Regions from separate parts of the Streptomyces sp. BBFR102 genome, predicted to be linked through region 2. Evidence: predicted binding sites of a transcription regulator. Region 2 holds the regulator's gene; the other holds the start of a gene.

What was found. Region 2 encodes HrcA, which represses chaperone genes, less so after heat shock. Its sites were predicted from a motif close to TTNGCACTCNGNNNNNCNGAGTGCNAA; they were not measured.
Region 1: the regulator HrcA is predicted to act here: its motif matches at 2,019-2,045, upstream of groES (co-chaperone GroES).

What each region holds. Positions count from the first base shown of each region.
Region 1 covers NZ_CP195757.1:2,082,155-2,086,043, forward strand. The annotation lists gene groL (chaperonin GroEL) at 1-1,406, opposite strand, end outside; gene groES (co-chaperone GroES) at 1,564-1,872, opposite strand; gene ACSLIC_RS09280 (polysaccharide deacetylase family protein) at 2,324-3,262, opposite strand; gene ACSLIC_RS09285 (class I SAM-dependent methyltransferase) at 3,365-3,889, shown strand, end outside.
Region 2 covers NZ_CP195757.1:1,526,941-1,530,829, forward strand. The annotation lists gene ACSLIC_RS06940 (nitronate monooxygenase) at 1-310, opposite strand, end outside; gene dnaJ (molecular chaperone DnaJ) at 484-1,626, opposite strand; gene hrcA (heat-inducible transcriptional repressor HrcA) at 1,627-2,643, opposite strand; gene ACSLIC_RS06955 (MBL fold metallo-hydrolase) at 2,863-3,603, shown strand; gene ACSLIC_RS06960 (DUF3097 domain-containing protein) at 3,613-3,889, shown strand, end outside.

The DNA of each region.
Region 1 (3,889 bases), 560 kb from region 2:
ACCTTGGTGGTGATGACGTAGCCCTCAAGGCCGGCGTTCTCGGCGATCCAGCGCAGCGGCTCGACGGCGGCGCGGCGGACGACCGCGACACCGGTGGCCTCGTCGCCGGTGCGGCCGAGGTTGTCGTCCAGGACCTTGACGGCGTGGACCAGCGCGGAGCCGCCACCGGAGACGATGCCCTCCTCGACCGCGGCGCGGGTCGCGGAGATGGCGTCCTCCAGACGGTGCTTGCGCTCCTTCAGCTCGACCTCGGTGGCCGCGCCGACACGGATCACGCAGACGCCGCCGGCCAGCTTGGCGAGGCGCTCCTGGAGCTTCTCGCGGTCCCAGTCCGAGTCGGTCGACTCGATCTCGGCCTTGATCTGGGCGACGCGGCCCTGGACGTCCTCGGCGTTGCCGCCGCCGTCCACGATGGTCGTGTCGTCCTTGGTGACGGTGACGCGGCGGGCGGTGCCCAGCACGTCCAGACCGGCCTGGTCGAGCTTGAGGCCGACCTCCTCGGCGATGACGGTGGCACCGGTGAGGGTGGCCATGTCGCCGAGCATCGCCTTGCGGCGGTCACCGAAGCCGGGCGCCTTGACGGCGACGGCGTTGAACGTGCCGCGGATCTTGTTGACCACCAGGGTCGACAGGGCCTCGCCCTCGACGTCCTCGGCGATGATCAGCAGCGGCTTGGAGCCACCCGCCTGGATGACCTTCTCCAGCAGCGGCAGCAGGTCCTGGATGGAACCGATCTTGCCCTGGTGGATCAGGATGTACGGGTCGTCGAGGACGGCCTCCATACGCTCCTGGTCGGTCACCATGTACGGGGACAGGTAGCCCTTGTCGAAGGCCATGCCCTCGGTGAAGTCCAGGTCGACACCGAAGGTGTTGGACTCCTCGACGGTGATGACACCGTCCTTGCCGACCTTGTCCATCGCCTCGGCGATGAGCTCGCCGACCTGCTTGTCCTGCGCGGAGAGCGCGGCGACGGCGGCGATGTCGGACTTGTCGTCGATCGGGCGCGCGGTGTCGAGCAGCTCGGCGGAGACGGCGGCGACCGCGGCGTCGATGCCCTTCTTCAGGGCGGCCGGGGAGGCGCCGGCGGCGACGTTGCGCAGGCCCTCGCGGACCAGCGCCTGGGCCAGCACGGTCGCGGTGGTGGTGCCGTCACCCGCGATGTCGTTGGTCTTGGTCGCCACCTCCTTGACGAGCTGGGCGCCGAGGTTCTCGTACGGGTCGTCGCACTCGACCTCACGGGCGATGGTGACACCGTCGTTGGTGATGGTCGGGGCGCCGAACTTCTTGTCGATGACGACGTTGCGGCCCTTGGGGCCGATGGTCACCTTGACGGTGTCGGCCAGCTGGTTCACGCCGCGCTCAAGGGCGCGACGGGCGTCCTCGTCGAACTTCAGAATCTTCGCCATGGGAGCTTTTCGAATCCTCTCGGAGCGGCCTGCCGCCGCGCTCTCGAAATGAAACGCGCCCCTCGCCACCCGGCAAACACTCGCGGGGGCCAGGGGCGCGCTTCAGGAAAAAGGTGGAGTCTGCCGTCCGGGCTCACGCCCGGGCGCCTCCGGCCTGCTACTTCTCGATGATGGCGAGAACGTCGCGGGCCGAGAGGACGAGGTACTCCTCGCCGTTGTACTTGACCTCGGTGCCGCCGTACTTGCTGTACAGAACGACGTCGCCGGTCTTGACGTCGAGCGGCAGGCGCTCGCCGTTCTCGAAGCGGCCCGGGCCCACCGCGAGGACGACGCCCTCCTGGGGCTTCTCCTTCGCGGTGTCCGGAATGACCAGGCCCGAAGCCGTGGTCTGCTCGGCGTCGAGCGGCTGGACCACAATGCGGTCCTCAAGCGGCTTGATGGCAACCTTGGAGCTGGCGGTCGTCACGATCCGACCTCCCCCTTCGGAGATCACGGGGTTAACTGATCTGAGTGTGGCGACCAGGTCGATCCGTCGTCGCGGGTGCCGGACCTGCCCGTCGCTGTGTTGGCACTCTCCTGCGGGGAGTGCCAGGGCTGAGACTATGACCGCAATTAGCACTCGGTCAAGCGGAGTGCCAATGCGCGCGGCGCGCGCTGCTCTCCCGCACTCCTCGCTGGGCTGCCGCCCAGCCCCTGCCACCCCGGGCCAACTCCCACCGACCCAGCCGAAAACCAGCCCACCCGGCACTTGAGGCCATCGATGACCGGCACGGTCGGACGCGCCCGCACCAAAACCCAGCCCGGCCGGCGCTTGAGGCCATCGGTGACCGGCACAGTCGGACGCGTCCGCACCAAAACCCAGCCCGGCCGGGCTGAAGGGCGGCCTCAAGCGCCGGCCGGGCCGAGGTTGGCCGGGCTCAGATGTAATCCTCCAGCCGGGCCACGGCATACCCCTTGGAGGTGATCACCTCCATCGCCTGGCGAACCATGTCCACCATGGACCCGCCCCACTCCCCGGCCCCCCGGAAGTGCGTGAGCACGATGTCCCCGGGGTGCAGATCCCGATCCCATTCGCGGTAGTCGACCCGGTCGGCGAACGCCTCGGCGTTCCACAGCGGGACCGCCTCGATGCCGCAGGACTTGGCCGCCTTGAGGGTGTCCTGGTTGTAGTTGCCGTACGGAGGGCGGAAGAGGCGGGGCCGCTTGCCGTACTGCTTCTCGACGACGTCCTGCATGCCGCAGATCTGATGGCGCTGCTCCTCGTAGGAGAGGCCGGGCAGGTAGGGGTGGTCGAGGGTGTGGTTGTGGAGGGCGGCGCCCTGCTTCCGCATGGCGCGGAAGTAGCCGTAGTCCTCGCTGACCAGGTAGTCGCTGAGGAACGCCGAGTAGGGGATGTCGAGTTCCTTCATCATGCGCAGGAACTCGGGGTCCTTCTCGGCGCCGTCGTCGATGGTCAGGAAGACGACGCGCTCCTTGACGGGGACGGTGGTGAAGACGTGCGGCAGGTTCTCCTGCCCCTCGACCTCGAAGCCGTCGCGCGTGCTGAGGACGGGTTTGACCTCGGGCGGGGCGGGTGCGGCGAGCGGGATCTGCGCGAGACCCCACTTGCGGGTGGCGGCGGCGACGGCGGCCCGCTTCTTGGCGAGCCGCTCGACCCTGGTCTCGGGGGCGGGCCCCTGCCGGCCGGCCTCCACGGGCCCGTCGGACCCGCTCTCCTGGCCCAGGGCGCACCCGGAGAGCAGTGCGGCGGCGGCGAGTCCGGCGGCGAGGAGCCGGGCGGTGCGGGTGCGGCGCGGCCGGCCGCCGGGGCGGAGCCTCCGTCCACCCGATTTTTCATTTTGTCGTACTTGTTCCATGAATCCGCATCCTGGCAGCGCGGACCACCCCTGCCGTCCCGACACCGCGAGGGGCGCCCCCCGGTCCACCGAGTGGCCGACAGGGGCCGGGAGAATGGCCGGGTGACCGAACTGGACTCCTTCACCGCCCTGCTCACCCCCGAGGGCCGCGCCCTGCTCGACACCGTCGCCGGGCACGATCCGGCCGACGAACTGGCCACCGCGACCCGGCTGCGCCGCGACCACCCCGCGCCGCTGGTCTCGGCCGCGCTCGGCCAGGCCCGGCTGCGGCAGCGGGCGGCGGCCAAGTTCGGCGCGGACGCGGCCCGGATGTTCTTCACCCCGCACGGAGTGGAGCAGGCGACCCGTACCGAGGTCGCGGCACACCGCGCGGCCCGGATCGCGGCGCTCGGCGCCCGCACCGTCGCCGACCTGTGCTGCGGGATCGGCGGCGACGCCATCGCGCTGGCGCGGGCCGGGGTGCGGGTGCTCGCGGTGGACCGGGACCCGGTGACGGTGGCCGTGGCGCGGGCCAACGCCGAGGCGCTGGGCCTGGACGGGCTGATCGAGGTCCGGGAGGGGGAGGTCGCCGAGGTGGACACGTCGGGCTGCGAGGCGGTCTTCGTCGACCCCGCGCGCCGGGGCGGG
Region 2 (3,889 bases):
CGCTGTCGCCGAGCGGGGTCTCGTACCAGGCGGCCTCGCCCGCGAGCTGGTGGCGGTAGACCTCGATGGTGGCGGAGTCGGCCAGCTCGGGCTGGGGGAGGAAGAGGTTGACACCGAACGGGCGCGAGGTGAGGGCCCTGAGCTGGGTGATCTCCTGGTACATGCCGTCGGCGGTCTTGTAGCCGGCGGCGAGGAACCCGAGGCCCCCGGCGTCGCTGACGGCCGCCGCGAGAGGGGGGCAGGAGCCCCCGCCGGCCATCGGGGCCTGCACGATCGGGACATCGCAGAGGTCGGTCAGCGCACGGGACATGACCGCATCGTGCCATGTCCCCCGCATCCCGCCGAATCTCGACTCCTCCGCATCCGCCGGGTCCCCCCGGCGACGCGGGCCGACCCGCAGAGGTGGGCTCCCCCGCCGATGCACCGGGGCCCGGCCCCGCCGTCAGGCGGTGCCGGGCCCCGGTGCGTACGGGTTCTGGCGGCTCAGGAACGGCCGTTGAACGCGTCCTTCAGGCGGGAGAACAGGCCCTGCTGGCCGGGCTGGAACTGGCCGGTGGGCCGCTCCTCGCCGCGCAGCTGGGCCAGTTCGCGCAGCAGGCGTTCCTGCTCGGCGTCGAGCTTGCCGGGCGTGGTCACCTCGACGTGCACGATCAGGTCGCCCCGGCCGCCGCCGCGCAGGTGCGTGACGCCCCGGCCGTGCAGCGGCACCGACTGGCCGGACTGGGTGCCGGGCCGGATGTCGATCTCCTCCATGCCGTCCAGCGTCTCCAGCGGCACCTTGGTGCCGAGGGCCGCGGCCGTCATCGGGATGGTGACCGTGCAGTGCAGGTCGTCGCCGCGCCGCTGGAAGACGGAGTGCGGCAGCTCGTGGATCTCGACGTAGAGGTCGCCGGCGGGGCCGCCGCCGGGGCCGACCTCGCCCTCGCCCGCGAGCTGGATGCGGGTGCCGTTGTCGACGCCGGCCGGGATCTTCACCGTCAGCGTGCGGCGCGAGCGGACCCGGCCGTCCCCGGCGCACTCGGGGCAGGGGGTGGGCACCACGGTGCCGAAACCCTGGCACTGGGGGCACGGGCGGGAGGTCATGACCTGGCCGAGGAAGGACCGGGTCACCTGGGAGACCTCACCGCGGCCGCGGCACATGTCGCAGGTCTGCGCGGAGGTGCCGGGGGCGGCGCCCTCGCCGTTGCAGGTGTTGCAGACGACGGCCGTGTCGACCTGGATGTCCTTGGTGGTGCCGAAGGCGGCCTCGTCCAGCTCGATGTCGAGCCGGATCATGGCGTCCTGACCGCGCCGGGTGCGCGAGCGGGGGCCGCGCTGGGACGCGGTGCCGAAGAAGGCGTCCATGATGTCGGAGAAGTTGCCGAAGCCACCCTGGCCGAAGCCGCCCGCTCCGCCTCCGCCGCCGTTCTGCGACAGGGGGTCGCCGCCGAGGTCGTAGACCTGCTTCTTCTGCGGGTCGGAGAGGACCTCGTAGGCGGCGTTGATCTCTTTGAAGCGCTCCTGCGTCTTCGGGTCCGGATTGACGTCCGGGTGCAGCTCGCGGGCGAGTCTGCGGAACGCCTTCTTGATCTCGTCCTGGGAAGCGTCGCGGCGCACGCCGAGTACGGCGTAGTAGTCCGTGGCCACTTACGACTCCGCCAGGATCTGTCCGACGTAACGTGCCACTGCGCGTACCGCTCCCATCGTTCCGGGGTAATCCATGCGGGTCGGTCCGACCACGCCGAGTTTGGCGACTGCCTCGCGTCCCGAACCGTAGCCGACCGAGACGACCGACGTGGAGCTGAGGCCCTCATGGGCGTTCTCATGACCGATCCGTACGGTCATGGCCGAATCCTTCGCCTCACCGAGGAGTTTGAGCAGGACGACCTGTTCCTCCAACGCCTCCAGGACGGGGCGGATGGTGAGAGGGAAGTCATGCCCGAAGCGCGTGAGGTTGGCGGTGCCGCCGATCATCAGCCGCTCCTCGGTCTCCTCGACCAGGGTCTCCAGGAGCGTGGACAGCACCGTCGAGACGGTGGGCCGGTCCTCGCTCTCGAAGGACTCGGGAAGGTCCTGCACCAGCTGCGGCACGTCGGCGAACCGGCGCCCCGCGACCTGGCTGTTCAGCCGGGCCCGCAGGTCGGCCACGGAGGCCTCGCCGAACGGCGCCGGGCAGTCGATCATCCGCTGCTCGACCCGGCCGGTGTCGGTGATCAGCACCAGCATCAGCCGGGCCGGGGCCATCGACAGCAGCTCCACGTGCCGGACCGTGGACCGGGTCAGGGACGGGTACTGCACGACCGCGACCTGCCGGGTGAGCTGCGCGAGCAGCCGCACCGTGCGGGCCACCACGTCGTCGAGGTCGACGGCCTGGCCGAGGAAGTGATGAATAGCACGCCGCTCGGGCGCCGTCATCGGCTTCACGTCGGCGAGCCGGTCGACGAAGAGGCGGTACCCCTTGTCGGTCGGGATGCGCCCCGCGCTGGTGTGCGGCTGGGCGATGTACCCCTCGTCCTCCAGTGCGGCCATGTCGTTGCGGACCGTGGCCGGGGAGACGCCGAGCCGATGGCGCTCGGTGAGCGCCTTCGAGCCGACCGGCTCCTCGGTGCCGACGTAGTCCTGGACGATCGCGCGCAGGACCTCCAGCCTTCGTTCACTGAGCACCGCGCACCTCCCAGTCGCCTGCCACGCCCCCGCGTCCCCCGCGGGCCTCTGCTGGCACTCACCTCGCGCGAGTGCCAACCACGTCGCGGACCAGTGTACGGCTGACCGGTGCGTCCGCGGCAAGGCCGGGGCGCCCCGGCCCGGGACGCCGTGGCGAAGTCACCCGGTACCGCCGGGTATGCCGCGCGGCGCCTGAGAGGGTGGAGCCGTGATGAGGCGATGAACGCGAACGGGACCGGGCCGCAGCCGCGCTGGGAGTGGGTGGCCCCCGGCGTCGGGCGGGTGCGGCTGCCCCGCTGGGACGCGACGGCCGGGCTGGTCGTGGGCCCGGCCGGCGCCCTGCTGGTCGACGCGGGCGCGTCCCTGCGCGAGGGCGCCTGGCTGCGTCGCGCGGCCGAGCGGGCCCTGCGCGAGCGGGGCGGGCCCCGCCGTGTGACGCATCTGGCACTGACCCACGCCCACTTCGACCACGTCTTCGGCGCCGCCGCCTTCGCCGGCGCCCGGGTGCACGGAGCCGTCGGCCTGGACACCGCCCTCACCCGCACCGACGCGCTGGAGGCCGACGCGGTACGCCACGGGCTCGCCTCCCGCGAGGCCGGGGAGGCCGCCGGCACGCTGGTGGTCCCCCGGCACCCGGTCTCCGGCGAGGCCGTGGTGGAGCTGGGCGGCGGGCGCCGGGCACTCCTCGCGGGCCTGGGCCCCGGACACACCGCGCACGACCTGGCGGTCCTGGTCCCCGGCACGCCCGACGTGGTGTTCTGCGGCGACCTGGTCGAGGAGTCCGGACAGCCGCAGGCCGGACCGGACGCGGTGCCCGCGCGCTGGCCCGAGGCGCTGGACCGGCTGCTGGCGCTCGGCGGCCCCGACGCGGTCTACGTGCCGGGGCACGGGGCGGTGGTGGACGCCGCGTTCGTCCGGGCCCAACGCGATGAGCTGGCCCGCCGGTTCGCCCTGTCATAACGTCTGCCCATGCGCAGCTACCAGCCGGACCTGACCCCGCCGTGGAAGAAGCGGAATCCCGCCCCCGAGGCCGAGGCGGTGCCCGGCCTCGTCGTGGAGGAGCCCGCCAGCGGCTTCTGCGGCGCGGTGATCCGCTGCGAGAAGTCGGCCGAGGGGCCGGTGGTCACCCTGGAGGACCGGTTCGGCAAGCACCGGGTCTTCCCCATGGTGGAGCGCGGTTTCCTGCTGGAGGGCCGCCCGGTCACCCTGGTCCGCCCGAAGGCCGGGCGGGCCCCGGCCGCGCCCT